One region of the Rothia sp. P7181 genome, then DNA from elsewhere that is predicted to be linked to it. Evidence: riboswitches for the same ligand, from Rfam matches in the RefSeq annotation. Region 1 holds a riboswitch; each other region holds the start of a gene.
What was found. Region 1 has a riboswitch for thiamine pyrophosphate ahead of ACN08Z_RS07505 (bifunctional hydroxymethylpyrimidine kinase/phosphomethylpyrimidine kinase). Riboswitches for the same ligand answer to the same signal wherever they lie in the genome.
Positions count from the first base shown of each region.

Region 2: another riboswitch for thiamine pyrophosphate. It lies ahead of ACN08Z_RS07670 (ECF transporter S component); the one in region 1 lies ahead of ACN08Z_RS07505 (bifunctional hydroxymethylpyrimidine kinase/phosphomethylpyrimidine kinase).
Region 3: another riboswitch for thiamine pyrophosphate. It lies ahead of thiO (glycine oxidase ThiO); the one in region 1 lies ahead of ACN08Z_RS07505 (bifunctional hydroxymethylpyrimidine kinase/phosphomethylpyrimidine kinase).

Region 1 is NZ_JBLXXZ010000015.1:10,756-16,094, reverse strand. Features, by position in the region: gene ACN08Z_RS07510 (Rne/Rng family ribonuclease) at 1-896, shown strand, start outside; TPP riboswitch at 1,065-1,159, shown strand; gene ACN08Z_RS07505 (bifunctional hydroxymethylpyrimidine kinase/phosphomethylpyrimidine kinase) at 1,153-2,754, shown strand; gene rplU (50S ribosomal protein L21) at 2,992-3,303, shown strand; gene rpmA (50S ribosomal protein L27) at 3,355-3,612, shown strand; gene obgE (GTPase ObgE) at 3,787-5,339, shown strand, end outside.
Region 2 is NZ_JBLXXZ010000016.1:8,402-13,740, reverse strand. Features, by position in the region: gene ACN08Z_RS07680 (MFS transporter) at 1-449, opposite strand, end outside; gene ACN08Z_RS07675 (DUF4235 domain-containing protein) at 702-980, opposite strand; TPP riboswitch at 1,172-1,274, shown strand; gene ACN08Z_RS07670 (ECF transporter S component) at 1,326-1,922, shown strand; gene ACN08Z_RS07665 (ABC transporter ATP-binding protein) at 1,925-3,562, shown strand; gene ACN08Z_RS07660 (energy-coupling factor transporter transmembrane component T family protein) at 3,562-4,365, shown strand; gene ACN08Z_RS07655 (aminodeoxychorismate lyase) at 4,384-5,262, opposite strand; gene ACN08Z_RS07650 (tRNA (adenosine(37)-N6)-threonylcarbamoyltransferase complex ATPase subunit type 1 TsaE) at 5,291-5,339, opposite strand, start outside.
Region 3 is NZ_JBLXXZ010000011.1:5,517-10,855, forward strand. Features, by position in the region: gene ACN08Z_RS06370 (M3 family metallopeptidase) at 1-191, shown strand, start outside; gene ACN08Z_RS06375 (HIT family protein) at 332-895, shown strand; gene thiE (thiamine phosphate synthase) at 902-1,606, opposite strand; TPP riboswitch at 1,651-1,788, shown strand; gene thiO (glycine oxidase ThiO) at 1,782-3,095, shown strand; gene thiS (sulfur carrier protein ThiS) at 3,073-3,315, shown strand; gene ACN08Z_RS06395 (thiazole synthase) at 3,355-4,167, shown strand; gene ACN08Z_RS06400 (ThiF family adenylyltransferase) at 4,067-5,339, shown strand, end outside.

The sequences.
Region 1 (5,339 bases):
GTGAAGAGTCTCGTCGCGCTGCCGTTGCGTCTATCGCTGCTGCAACGCACGAGCATGAAGCTTCTGAGGACGTTACAGAGTCTAAGAGCTCTCGTAAGCGAAAGCGTCGTAAACCATCACGTCGTGATGTAGAAGTGAAGAACGTTGAGCAGGTAGAAGACTCCTCATCAGAGCTAGTACTTACTATCGGTGGTGAAGTTGTTGAACTTCCTCATGCTCATGAGCAGGTAGAGGAACAAGAATCGTCAACTGAAGATTCTTCGTTTACTTTAGAATCTTTAGAACAAATCTTTGATTCTAAAGAAAGACAGAGCTCTGTTTCTGAGGACACTGCTGAACAAGAATATGATGAAAATCTTTCTTCTCGATTCACTCAGAACTCTGAACGTTTAGCGGCGATTCGAGCTGGAGAAGCTCGAGCGAGAGCAGCGCAAAAAGCTGGTCGAGATGTCCAACGTAAAGATGAGCAAGACTCATCTCAGAAAGAGGAGACTCCCGTCAAGCGTCGTCGTTCTCGTCGGGCATCTGCACCGGTTTCGTCTGCTGGTTCTTCGGTAGCGGTGAGCGTTTCTGACATCTCTAAAGAACAAGAAGCCCAGCAGTCTCTCGTAACTGGTGTTGCACAACCTGGACGTCAGCAGAGTATCGAAGAAAAAACTGTTCAGGAAGTAACCACTCCCGAGCATACACCAGCACCTCGTAAACGTCGTTCGCGTCGAGCAGTGAGCACTGGTGTGGGTTCTGAGGTGCAGCGTCAAGAACTTTCAGAAGGGCATGCTGCTAAAAGTATTGTTGCTTCTGTTGCAGAAGTACCAACAATCTCAGAACATGAGGAGCATACGGTCATGCTCGGTGTTGGGGTTTCTGCCGACCAGATTAAACGTGAAGGACGATAATCTCATCGTCTCCGCGGTGTGATAAAAGATGGTGTGTTCTATACAGAGCACACCATCTTTTGTTTTGCTGTAAAGAAGAGTCATAATCGCTGTCTTTGCTGAAAACTCTAGCCGTCAGAGTCTATTTTTCCTAGGCTGGTTTAAGCACTTCTACCATAGGTGCATGAATATCAGGACACGGGGTGCTCTTTCATAAGAGCTGAGAAAAACCCGCAGAACCTGCTCTTGTTAGTACAAGCGAAGGGATGTCGATTTTATGGGCGACACTTTAACACCGCATCAACTTTCTATTCAAACACGCGAATATCCGAGAGTGCTGACCATCGCGGGGTCTGATTCTGGTGGTGGTGCGGGAATCCAAGCCGACTTGAAATCTATTGCAGCGCATGGTGGGTATGGTATGAGCGCTATTACTGCTTTGACTGCTCAAAACACTCGTGGTGTGCAACAGGCTTTTTTTCCTCCGGCACAGTTCTTATCTCAACAATTAGAGGCACTCAGCTCTGATATCGATATTGACGCTGTCAAAATTGGCATGTTAGGCACTTCTGACGTCATTGCTGCTGTGCGTTCATGGTTGCAAAAATATCGTCCTCCCGTTGTGGTTCTAGACCCTGTTATGGTTGCTACAAGTGGAGATTCTTTAGCTGAAGAAGACTCGGTAGCAGAGCTTTCTTCATTGTTTCCTTATGCTGATGTCATCACCCCTAATGCGCATGAGATGGCTGTTCTGCTAGGTGAAGAATCTACTGAACAATGGTCAGTTTTATGTGAGCAGGGGCAGCGTCTAGCTGATTGTTATAAAGTCGCGGTTCTTGTTAAAGGTGGACATTGTTCAGGGGAGAGAACTTCTGATGCGCTGATGATGCCAGGTCATAGTGAACCAGTATGGGTTGGTTCTTCTGAACGTGCACAGGTTCGTACCACACATGGTACGGGGTGTTCTTTTTCTGCTGCTTTAGCGACTGAGCTTGCGCGTACAAGGTGCTGGCAGACTTCTCTAGAACGCGTTAAACGGTGGATTACGGGAGCTATTAACAACGGTCAAAGACTTGAGGTTGGTGGCGGGAACGGGCCGATTGATCATTTTTATCATGTTCATTCTGTGATATCTGAACAAAGTGCACGAGTTAGCGATGTCGATAAATATTTGCTACAGGCTCAAGACCTTGACATGGTGCGTTTGCGTGAGAGCTTTTCTGAATACGTCTGGGAGTTGAGTACCTCTATCAGAGAACAGGTTAACAGCTGTCCTTTTGTTGAAGGTCTTGGTGACGGCTCTCTACCTCAGGATGCTTTTATCTATTATTTAGACCAAGATGGTTTATATCTTAAGGAATATTCTCGTGCTCTAGGGCAGGTTAGTATTCGTGCAACGGACACTGAGTCACGGATGTTCTTTGCTCACGGTGCAGTTGAAGCTGTTGAGGTTGAATCTGAGTTGCATCGCCGGTGGGTGAGTCGTTTTAGGGATTCTGCGTATGTTACGGGGATACCCAGTACGACAACAGAGGCCTATACTGATTTTCTTTTAGCGCGCACCATGGAAAGTTATGGTGTGGGTGCCGCTGCTGTTCTCCCGTGTTATTGGTTATACGCTGAGATTGGAAAAAACCTATACTCTGCCTATCAAGAGTATGTGGGGGAGCACCCCTATGGTGAATGGCTTGAGGCGTATTCTTCAGAAGAGTTTCAAACATCAGCCCATCAGGCTGTGAACTTCGTCAATAAAATAGCTAGAATGGTGTCGGATGGCGAGCTGATTTCCATGAAAAATGCCTTTTTGAGAGCTTGTTGGCTAGAGCTTCGTTTCTTTGAAGAACCAATTTCGGCGTGTCACTTGCCCTTGCGGGGGTAGTTGTCGTAGTCTTGTCTTTCGGTGCTTCTTAAGTTCGTTTTACACGTTCGAGCCTAAGATAGCTACCACTGGTAGGAAACTACTAGATATAGCTCGATGAGCGCGAATCCTTAGAAAGCTCAAGATTCAACGAGAAATCTTCTCAGAGTCTTGTTGCACTACATGTTTTGGTACCAGGATCTGCGCTCTTTCGAAAAATTGTTCAATATAAAGACGTCGAGAGAAGTGAGTTCCCAAGTGGCATACGCGATTGTCCGCGCTGGCGGCCGCCAGGAAAAGGTTTCCGTAGGAGACCTCGTTACCCTTGACCGCGTCGCTGGCGAGCCCGGTAGCACCATTGAGCTACCTGTACTGCTGCTGGTAGATGGGGACAAGGTCACTGCAGATGCAAAGACCCTGGCTTCCGCCAAGGTAACTGCTGAAAAGATTGAAGACCTTCGCGGTCCTAAAATCGTTATTCAGAAGTACAAGAATAAGACCGGTTATAAGAAGCGTCAGGGCTTCCGCGCAGAGCTTACTACCGTTAAAATCACTGCGATTAACGCGTAAGTTCAGAACGTCCCGGATTTTCACATAATCTTTTACCTAAGGTAGGCACAGATGGCACATAAGAAGGGCGCAAGCTCCACCCGCAACGGCCGTGACTCTAACCCCCAGTACCTCGGTGTTAAGCGCTATGGCGGTCAAACCGTCAATGCAGGCGAAATTATCGTCCGCCAGCGTGGCACCCATTTCCACCCCGGCAACAATGTTGGCCGCGGCGGAGATGACACTCTGTTTGCTTTGGCAGCAGGTCAGGTTGAGTTCGGTACCCGTAAGGGCCGTAAAGTTGTCAACATTCTCGAAGTAGCTGAGTAATCTTAACTATTACGGAATGAATAAAAGAGGGCATGCACAGCTTGTGTTTGCCCTCTTTTGCATATAGTAAGCTATTAACCTTTAGAGGTATAGCGTCCAATACCGAGAGACTATTTCCCCAACCGATGAAATATATAAGAAATAGCCGCTCAAAGAAATAAGGAGAATTTTTTCGTGGCAGAATTTGTTGACCGCGTTGTACTGCATGTATCTGGTGGCCATGGTGGCAACGGTTGCGTATCTGTTCGTCGCGAGAAATTCAAACCATTAGGCGGACCGAACGGCGGTAACGGCGGTAACGGCGGAGACGTCATTCTCACCGTTGACGGGCAGTCCACCACCTTATTGGAATATCATCACACCCCACACCAGCGTGCCCCTCACGGAGATATTGGACGTGGAGATATGCACCACGGTTTCAACGGGGAAAATCTCGTACTATCAGTACCTGAAGGAACCGTCGTCAAAGATAAAGATGGCAATGTTCTTGCAGACTTATTACATATTGGTGATGAGTTTATTGCTGCTCGTGGGGGACAAGGCGGACTGGGAAATGCTGCCTTAGCATCTGCAAAACGTAAAGCACCAGGCTTCGCTCTATTAGGTATCCCCGGTGAAGAACGCGATATTGTTCTTGAACTGAAATCAATTGCAGATATTGCCCTCGTAGGATTCCCCTCTGCCGGAAAATCTTCTCTGATTGCAGCCATCTCTGCTGCACGTCCTAAAATTGCTGACTACCCTTTCACTACTTTGATTCCCAATTTGGGCGTAGTACAAGCCGGTGACGTGCGGTACACGGTAGCAGACGTTCCCGGTCTTATCGAAGGCGCTTCAGATGGCAAAGGGCTAGGACACCGTTTCCTACGCCATGTTGAACGTTCTTCTGCTCTCGTCCACGTCATTGACTGTGCCACCTTGGAACCGGGACGTGACCCCATCTCTGACTTCGACATTATTCGCGGTGAACTTGAAAACTATGAAGTTGATCCTACCGCTGGTGTGACAGTTCCTTTGCATGAACGTCCTCAAATTATTGTGCTCAACAAAATTGATGTACCTGAAGCTCGTGAACTAGCTGATTTTGTGCGTCCTGAGTTTGAAGAGCGTGGTTACGAAGTATTTGAGATTTCTACGGCATCACACGAGGGTCTACGTCAGCTTACCTTTGCGATGGCAAAACTCGTACAAGAAGACAGAGACCGCAGAGCTGCAGAAAAAGAACAAGCGGGCGAAGACGTTGCGGTTATTCGTCCTAAAGGATTCCGTCACCGTAAACAGCAAGAATTTATGATTCGTCGTGAAGAACGAAATCTTGAACCTCTCTTCCGCGTCATTGGCAAAAAACCTGAAAAATGGATTCTGCAAACAGATTTCAACAATGATGAAGCTGTCGGATACCTTGCCGACCGTTTTGCTCGTCTTGGCATTGAAGAAGAACTCTTTAAACAAGGTGCCCGCGCCGGGGACGCTGTCGTCATTGGTGAATCGAACGATTCTGTTATCTTCGATTGGGAGCCTACGATGGTTGGTGGTGCAGAACTTCTGACATCTCCTCGTGGAACCGACGTACGTCTTGAAGAAATCGTTCGTCCGACTCGAGCTGAAAAACGTGCTGAGTATAAAGACCGCATGGATGCTAAAGCTGCTGCTCGTGCAGAGCTTGAAGCAGAAAGAGTTGCAGGGGTTTGGACTGAATCCGTGGACGCTAAGAAAAAGAACAACTA
Region 2 (5,339 bases), on a different contig from region 1:
GTTGAGGGCGTTGATAGTTCTGGCAGTAGCGCGTTGTAGTTGACGATGGCAAACTCATTCATGACGTTTGCTGCGCAGATGAGCGTTACACCGTAGAGAAGCCATTGTGGTTCAGGGAACGTGAAGAAGCAAAGTGCCATGAGCACGGCTGTGAGGAACGTGTTGACTGCTAACCATAGGGTGCGTTGACCTGATGCATCTGCGCGTTGCCCTGTGACGGGGGCAAGTAACGCGATGAGTAGCCCTGCAATGGCGAGGCCTGTGGAGAGCATTTCGGAGGCGTCTTTAGGGTCGCCGAATGCTTTGCTGGTGAGGTAGACGGTGAAGACGAATGTTGTCATGACCGCATTGAAGGAAGCGCCACCGGCGTCCCATAATGCCCAGGCTGTGATGGTGCCGCGGGTCCCTAATGGTGCAGATTCGTTCTGCTCTTTGGCGTGTTTGCTCATAAGGATAAGAGTATCTATTGAGCATGGGTAATGGTGTGAAATACCCGCAGAAACAAAGATAAAGTGAAGAAATTTGTGTACTTTTTACCAGAACTATGTGCACTGTCTAAGGTTCACTTACAGTGGGCTTATCTTCAAAGGATTTGTTAGCGCTGATGAGCGGTAAGTTTATGGGGTTTAAAGAAGCGTAGACGGCAACAAAATGACTGTTGCCGTCTACACGAGGATGAGGTTTTCTAAGAGATGATGTTCTTAGACTTCGTTTTGTCCGATGGGATCATTTTTGCGTTTTGCTTTGACCTCATTAGTTTTACGGGTGATGCTGACTTTGATAACGGTGCCAACAAGACCGGTCAGAAGTGACCATAGAATGATGTCTCGCCAACGCTCATCATCGTCGGGGTTGCTTGCGGGTGGTTCATTTCCGGTTACTTTTTTCCATGTTGCAGAGAGCGCTTTGTTTGCCACGGTGATGCCGGCAAGAGAAGCTGCGGTTCCTACAAGATTAATGGGGTTCATGTTTTTCTCCATCGTTGATGAGTATCCTTAGCAATCCTATAACAGGAGAAGCCCAACAGCGTATTACTACTCACGAATAATTCTCTAAGAAAGCGTGGAAACTGCAGATATTGTCATAACTTCTCTGGAGGGTGGAATTGAACGTAGTGAACAAACTATACTGAACAAGGCTTTGACAATAAAGCCGTATAAACATATACGTATAGAAGCGACAGGGGAGCACCGTAGGGTGCTGAGAGTGCGAAAGCAGACCCTCGAACCTGATCCGGTTAGTACCGGCGTTTAGGAAGTCGAGTTCTCTCAAACGTTCACGTAGTGTAACGTTCCCCTTCCTGTATTCGGGAAGGAAAATTTACAATGGCTAAGAAATCTTCTTTAGCGTGGCGAGTTAACGATATCGTTATCGCCTCTGTCCTGTCTGTAGCATGCGGACTCATTTTCTGGTTCTGGTCTGTTGCGATTTATCCGCTGGCAAAAACGATTTTTGCAACGGTACCAGAATATATGCCTCTTATTGGCGGTGGCTGGTTGATTGCTGGTGTGCTGGGTGGAATTGTTATCCGTAAACCTGGTGCAGCACTATATTGTGAACTTCTTGGCGCCATTATTGAGGGTATCCTTGGCACACATTTTGGTCTGTCCGTTATTATTTCTGGTCTAGTTCAGGGTCTTGGCGCAGAACTTATTTTTGCGGTATTCCTTTACCGCCAGTGGAATATTATGGTCGCAGCTCTTGCCGGCGCAGTATCTGGCTTCGGTATGGGAGTCTCAGAAATTATCATCTACTACGCAAATGAGCTTTCTTTTGCAAAGATGCTGGTTTACACGGCATGCGGAACGATTTCTGGGGCATTGCTTGCTGGGGTTCTTTCGTGGTTCTTAATGAAAGCACTAGCACAAACGGGTGTCTTGTCGTCCTTGGCTTCTGGACGGTCGAAACGAGCACGCGCCTAACCGTGGATACAACATCTTCCATAACGCCACCGCCTGCTGACTCTCAGCCGGTGCGTGGCGTTCGTATTAGTGTACGTGAGTTTGGTTGGCATTACGCAGGACGAGAAAAACCTACTATAGAATCTGTAAACCTGACCATTGAACCTGGACAAAAAGTGCTTCTTTTGGGTTCTTCTGGCGCAGGTAAATCAACCCTTCTGCACGCCATGGGCGGGCTATTACACGACGATGATGGCCAATCTCAACAGGGCACTATCACCATCGATGGTATACCTGCTGAAGATGCTCACGGCGCAGTAGGACTTATGCAACAGGATCCAGAGTCATCTATCGTGCTATCTCGTATAGGAGATGATGTTGCTTTCGGGCCCGAAAATTTAGGTGTGCCGCATGAACAAATATGGGAACGTGTTAAACGCGCTCTAGCAGATGTTGGCTTAGAGAAGTTTGACTTATCACATCCGACGAGTGCCCTATCTGGCGGACAAAAACAACGACTAGGGTTGGCTGGCATCCTTGCGATGCATCCCGGTGGTATTTTCTTAGATGAACCAACAGCAAACCTTGATCCTGCTGGTGTTGAAGATGTTCGTGATGCCGTAATACGCGCACAAAAACATACGGGAGCAACCCTTGTCGTTATTGAACATCGTGTTGGTGTATGGGCTGAGCATATGGACAGAATTATTGTTCTTAGCGCAGGCGGACGTGTTACTCATGATGGTTCACCTACTGAGGTTCTTGCAGAAGCGAAGGAAGAGCTTATTTCTGCGGGGGTATGGGTTCCTGACTACACACCAGAGGTTCTTCCTTCAACGCAACAGGCTGGGGCAGAGCTAATTTGTGCTCGTAATGTGGCAGTAACTCGTCATTATCCTTCTGCACGAGAGCGACGTAAACGACGAAAGGCTCTTAAAAATTGTTCTGAACCGTATATTTTTGATGCGCCTATTGTTTCTTCAGGGATTAATGCTTCTATCCGAGCTGGTGAACATACAAGTGTTCTTGGCTGTAACGGTGCCGGAAAATCTACTTTTGCTCTGACCTTAGCTGGGTTACTCTACCCTGTTTCTGGGGAGATTGTAGCAACGTCAGCATTTTTAGAAGAAGCTGCTCCTTCACCGTCACGGCAGTATAAGGAGCCTTCACCTGATATGACGCAGTGGCGTTCTCGTGATATTGCTTCGCGTATTGGTCTAGTCTTTCAAGAACCTGAGCAACAGTTTTTAACTGCTACGGTACGTGAAGAACTTGAATTTGGGCCACGACAACTTGCGCGGCTTCGTCAAGAACCTGTCGACGAACAAGCTCTTAAACACCGTATTGACGCGTTATCTGAACGTTTACGTTTGCGTCATCTTGAAGGAGCAAACCCGTTCACCCTTTCTGGGGGTGAGAAACGCCGTCTTTCTGTAGCAACCGCATTGGCAACAGCACCTCAGATCCTCATTCTTGACGAACCTACTTTTGGGCAAGACGCTCATACATGGAAGGAGTTGGTGCTTTTGATTCAAGAACTCTTGGAACAGGGCACAGCAGTCGTTTCAGTAACTCACGATGATGATTTTGTGCGTGCTTTAGGAGGAATACAGCTAAGGCTTATCGCGGAATCAGACTATCACGGGGAAGAAGAACGTTGATGAGTTTTGATATTTTTGCGTCTACCGCAGAAAAAGAAGGGATTCTTGGAAGCGTTAATGCAGGAGTTAAAGTTGCGCTCACTTTACTTCTGACAATTATCCTTATTCTGCTCAAAGATTGGGTGAGTATCACCATCATCTTTTGTATCGAGTTAGTGGGTTTATGGGCCCTAGGGTTGAACCCCGTACGTCTTTTGGGTCAGCTTTGGCCTGTATTGTTTGGTGTTCTACTATCGGGCTGGTCGACTGCTCTTTTGGTGGAGAAGACAGGGACGATGCTTTTTGACATGGGATTTTTGTCGATGAGCACTGGTTCTCTTGTGACAGGTATTGTTCTGACTATTCGTGGCTTGGCAATGGTTCTTCCTGGGATGATGCTCATGCTCACAACCGACCCAACGGACGTTGCTGATTCTTTGGCGCAGAGCGCAAAATTGCCGGTTCGTTTTGTGCTCGGAGCATTGGTTGCTTTACGTCTTGTCGGGTTGTTGTTGAGCGAATGGAATACACTAGGGCAGGCTCGACGCGCTCGCGGTCTTGGATCAGAAGATACGTTGTGGCAACGTGTTAAAACGTTTTGTGGTCAGAGCTTCGCCTTGTTAGTTCAGGCTATTCGTCGTGGTACACGCTTATCTATAACGATGGAGGCCCGCGGTTTTGGGTCTGCTTCAACTCGCACTTGGGTTCGTATACCGCAGTACGGTCTCGTAGACGTATGGTTTACGGTGGGTGTTGTGCTGACGGTTTTGGCAGGTGTTTTAGGTGCTTTAGGAGCCGGTACCTTAACTTTTATCTGGCAGTAGTTTTTAAGGTTGCGTGTTTTACCCTTCTGCAAGGAATGCTAAGAATTCTTCAGTGGTCTGTTGGGACGTTGCTAATGCTGTTCCGTTGAGGTGTGTTACAGGAGCGATAAGCCGTACGGAAGAAGCTAGCCAGACACCTTCAGATTCGAGTAAATCCTGAGGGTAAAGCTCTTGGTATTTGAGTTCCCAGCCGTGTTTGCGTGCTTGCTCAAAAATCATTCCTTGGGTAGTGCCGGGGAGGATTCCGTGGTTTGGTTCTGGGGTGAGGAGGGTTTTTTGCCCATTAATAGTTTGTGCCACAATGACAGAGCTGGTTGCGCCTTCTAGAATACGGCGGTCATCGGTGATGAAGATTGCTTCGTCTGCTCCTTGGGTTCGTACGTATCGTAGGACGGCCATGTTGATGGCGTACGAGAGAGTTTTTGCGCCGGCAAGTAGCCACGGGTATGCGGTGTCTTGAGCAGGATCATGTCCGCGAGGCAGCGTGATTGCTTTGACGCCGTGGGTTCTTTGGTCGAGGGTATTTTGAGGTGTCGGTGCAACGGTAACCCAGCTGTGTGGGCCGTTTGCTGTGGTACCACGAGAAATAATAATTTTGACGGTGTGTTCTTCACCTAGTGTCGTGGTGTGAGCCTGTTCTGCATTTTCTAGGGCTGTCTTAAGCGCTTGAGTGAGGTGCTCTTTTGCTGGTAGAGGGAGCTGCAATTTTCGGGCAGAATTTGTTAGCCGTTCAAAGTGTGCGTCAAATTTTCGGATGCTGCGGTTGACGGCAATCATCGTTTCAAAGACGCCGTCTCCGCGGGTGAGTCCTTCATCTTCGATGCTGATAAGTGGGCGTGAGGGGTCTACGAGTTCGCCCTCTGGATGTTGCTGGTTGAGCATTACTACTGTTGTCATAATTTCATCCTATTCTTGGGGTGTCGTTTTATACAGGTGGCGAGAAAATATAGTCAATATGTGATGCTGGGTGTGCA
Region 3 (5,339 bases), on a different contig from region 1:
TGATGGACGCAGAAACTGTTGATTGGTTTGAAGAATCCGGGGGAGCAACCCGCCACAACGGTGAAACCTTCAAAAACGCTATCCTCGCAACAGGAAATAGCCAAGACCCGGCAGAGTCTTTCCGACAGTTACGAGGACGAGACCCACGAATTGAACCACTATTACGTCGACGTGGACTACTTGAAGAATAGTTAGAACCTATTCTGCTAGGAGTATCACACTCGCATAATCTGTGTGGATGCTACCGGAAAAGACTTATCCGGTAGCATCCACAAGAATCTTTTAGCAACATTCACATAGAGCGTATGAGCCTACAGGTACACTAAAGACCATGGAGTACACCACCGATAGCTTTGAACTGCCACAAGTCCCAGATGCTTTCCAACGGCTTTGGACACCTCACCGTAAGGCATACGTCAGCGGAGGGCAAAAAGACTACCAAGAACAGACATGCCCCTTTTGTAGTGCTCCCGAACGCTCCGACGAAGAATCTCTGATTGTTCATCGAGGTAAATACGCATACGCCATCTTAAACCTCTACCCATATAACCCAGGGCACCTGCTGATTCTGCCCTACCGGCATATCCCATATTACGATGACGCAACCGTCGAAGAACTAACCGAAATAGGGATTCTCACCCAACAAGCGATGCGTGTGCTACGTCAAGTCAGCAAAACAGACGGATTCAATATTGGGATGAACCAAGGCAAAATTGGGGGAGCCGGAATAGCCGATCACCTACACCAGCATATCCTCCCACGATGGTCTGGCGACACCAATTTCTTACCGATTATCGCCCACACAAAAACCATGTCACAGACACTAGGACAGATACACACTCTCGTAAAACAAGGGTGGGAAGAATACCTTTCAACGACAACCAAAACTCTTTAGAGAAAGCTAAACAACTTCTAACGCACCCTTCAGTTGTTTTGCTGCGCTACGAACATCAGCAGCTTCGGTTAAAGCACGCACCACAACAATACGTGAGGCACCTGCCTGACAAACCTCTGACACCGTATCCACGTTAACGCCACCAATAGCAAACCACGGTTTCTGACCGGCAAACTGAGCAACCTGCTCAAGATACTCCACGCCTGTTGCTGCACGCCCCGGCTTCGTCGGCGTCGGCCACACCGGCCCACACGCAAAATAATCAATATTCTTATCGGCAGCAGCCTCCTGCCCCTGAGACACCCCATGTGTTGAAGCACCTACAAGAACATCGGCACCTAACAACCTGCGCGCCTGCACCGCAGAAAGATCGTCTTGACCTCGATGAAAAATATCAGCACCCATAAGAGCGGCAACATCAGCACGGTCATTGACCGCAAAAAGCTTATCGTGACGACGCGCCACCTTTTTGAGAACCTCTAAAGCTGCTAGCTCCTGTTGCACAGAAATCTTCTTATCACGCAGCTGAATAATATCGACACCGCCACTATAGGCTTCATCCAGAAAAGACTCTAAATCTCCACGAGATAAACGCGCATCCGTACACAAGTACAAGCGTGCTTTGTGAAGCTTTTCAAGGCGCTCGCGACGAAGCGTTGAAGAAGAATTCACGAAAGAAGTAGCGAAAGGCTGTTGTTCATAAACGGACATAGTTTTGAGGTCTCCTTGTATCAAAAAGATTGAGGCTTATACTTAGAGTGACCTACGGGAGCGTCAGATATATCGCGCCATATCACAATAGATATATCTTCACGACGCTGAGAGGGCTAAGAGAGCCGACCGTCTTACTTGATGCGGGTTATGCCGCCGGAAGGAAGTGTTCGTCATGGGTGCGACGTTGTTTAACCCGCACGATGAAGATTCAACTATTCATCAATATATACCCGAACTATCCAAAGAACCACCCTCAACAGTAGATATTGCAGTCATCGGTGCAGGAATTATCGGATTATCGACCGCGTACCGTCTCCAAAAAATAGGGTATAGCGTTGCTGTCTTAGACCCACAGCCCGCTTCAGAAGCAACACGAGCAGCCGCCGGAATGCTTGCCCCAGCATCTGAAACACAATTTCGCCAAGAACCATTAGTTCAGCTGATGAAACGGGCAGCGCAACTATACCCATACTTTGCACAACACATTCAAGAAGAATCCGGTATTCACGTTGGTAGACAAGAAACAAAAACCCTCGTATGCGCCTACGATCATGCTGATAAAAATGCTCTAGAAGACCTCCAACAATATCAACAAGAGCTAGGTTTAGAAACCCAAAAAATATCCATCCGAAAAGCTCGTTCTCAAGAACCAAGCCTCTCCTCGCGTCTTGCAGGAGTCGTGGAAATAGCCGGCGACCACCAGATTAACCCGCGCTGGTACTGCCAAGGGCTCATACACCTCTTACACGAACAGCTCTACCCTGTGAGAGCCCAAAAAATTCTTCTCGACGCAGACCAAACACACGCCCGCGGCATCTACTGGGAATACCAAAACCCCACGACAGGGCAACAGCACACCGGAGAACTCCACGCAACATATATCATCGTCGCTAACGGCCTCGGAACCTTAGAACTTCAGGGCATACCAGCGCTCAAAGAACTCCCTTTACGACCCGTCTACGGTGATGTGCTTCGTCTCCGCGTACCTGAAAACCAGCGGCCCTTCATCACCTCAACAATTCGCGGTATCGTCCGCTCCCAACCTGTTTACATCGTTCCCCGTGAAGACAACACCGTCGTCATCGGTGCAACATCACGTGAAGACCATATGCCCGGTATCAACGCTGGCGGAATATACCAACTACTACGTGATGCAAGAGAGCTTATCCCCGCCATCACAGAACTCGAACTCTACGAAATAATCTCACGAGCACGCCCCGGAACACCCGACGACCTGCCCCTCATCGGCACAATCGAACACCACGGTAAACCACTCAAAAACCTCATCCTCTCAAACGGCTACTTCCGTCACGGAATACTGCTTTCACCACGAGCAGCAGAACTCGTAGAACACCTCATCACCGAAACCCTCACCGAAGACGACAGAAAAGACCTCTACGCTTGCCGTCCACAACGCTTCACGCCAACCCAACAAAACCCTAAACCAACGGAGGAAAACCCCAATGAACATCACCCTCACAATTAACGGTGCAGAACACACCTATACGACACCACAAACCATCAAAAAACTCGTCGAAGACACCATCAACACCGCCCTCAACGACCAAGGAAACGCCCAAGACGGAACACCCCTTGGCATCGCCGTAGCACTCAACGACACCGTACTACCACGCAATCAATGGGCACACACCACCGCAAACCACCATGACAGGCTAGAAATCATCACCGCCGTACAAGGCGGATAACACCACCAGCACAAACAACAAACTCGAGATAAAAAGAACATGACACCAACAAACATTCCACCACTGAACATCGACGGAGTAGACCTCAACTCACGACTTATCATGGGCACCGGAGGAATCACCTCACTACAACACCTCGAAGAAGCACTCCTTAGCTCAGGAACAGAACTGACCACCGTCGCCATGCGACGATACAACCCCAGCGGAAAAGAATCTCTCTACTCCATTCTGAAACGCAACAACATCAAAATTCTGCCGAACACCGCAGGCTGCTACACCGCAAAAGACGCACTACTAACCGCAGAACTTGCCCGAGAAGCACTCCAAACACACTGGATTAAGTTAGAAGTCATCGCAGACGAAACAACACTCCTACCCGACACCTACGAACTAATCGAAGCCACCGAAACACTCGCCGAACGAGGCTTTACCGTATTCGCCTACACCAACGACGACCCCATCACCGCACGACACCTACAAAATGCAGGCGCCAGCGCCGTCATGCCCCTTGGCGCACCCATCGGCACAGGACTAGGAATACTCAACCCACACAACATCCAACTCATCACCAGCGAACTAGACGTTCCCGTCATCATCGACGCCGGCATCGGAACAGCCAGCCAAGCAACACAAGCAATGGAACTAGGCTGCGATGCTGTCCTCCTCGCCTCAGCCGTTACCCGAGCCCAAAACCCCGTAGCAATGGCAGAAGCCATGAAATACGCAGTACACGCCGGATACCACGCCTACCATGCTGGACGCATCCCCACCCGAACCCACGCGCAGGCCTCATCACCAACCGAAGGACGAATCCTCACCGGAGCACCCACCCAAGAAGACCTCACCACCTAACCTCAACGAAGAAAGCACCCCAACCATGCCACTGGCACCACTGACCACACCCAAAAAACAACTCAGTACACAAGAACAACTCCGCTACGGGCGACACTTCACCCTGCCCGGCATCGGAGAAGAAGGACAACGACGACTCGCCAACGCAAAAGTCCTCAGCATCGGAGCCGGAGGACTCGGCTCACCCCTACTGCTCTACCTCAGCGCAGCAGGAGTTGGAACCCTCGGCATCATCGACCACGACACCGTCGAATACAGCAACCTCCAACGCCAAATCATCCACAACAACAACACCATCAACACACCCAAAACACACTCCGCACAACAACGCATCCACGAACTCAACCCACACACCAACGTCCACACCTACCACGAAAAACTCAACGCAAACAACGCCGAAAACATCATCAAAAACTACGACCTCATCATCGACGGATCCGACAACTTCGCCACCAAATACCTCACCAACGACATCTGCGAACACCTCAACAAACCACTCATCTGGGGAAGTATCTCCCAATACACCGCACAAATCTCACTCTTCTGGGCACACCCCAAACACCTCAACACCACCCAACACACCCAAGGAACCACCCTCCGAGACCTCTACCCACAAATACCAGCAGCAGACTCCATCCCCACCTGCGCACAATCAGGAGTACTCGGATCCCTCTGCGGAACCATCGGCTCCATCATGGCCACCGAAGCCATCAAACTCATCACGGGAGTACCCGAACCACTCCTAGGAAAACTCTGGATGTACGACAGCCGAACACACACCACCAAAACCCTCAACATCACACCCGACCCACACCGCACCCCCACACCACTGACCGAAACACTCCAACAAATACAACAATCAACACCACAACCCCTCAACGTCCCCGAAATCGCACTCCACGAAATCAACCAACACCCCGAACACTACACACTCATCGACGTACGCGAACACCACGAACGCAACAACGGACACTACCAAGACCACGCACACATCCCACACCAAGAACTCCTCACCCTCATCAACAACACCCCAAACCCCCTAGAAAACATCAACAACACCCTTACCAAACACCTCAAAAACAACACCACACCAGTGTTCTACTGCGCCAGCGGAAAACGCTCAGCACTCATCGTCCACACCCTCAAAAAACAACAACCACACATAACAGCCC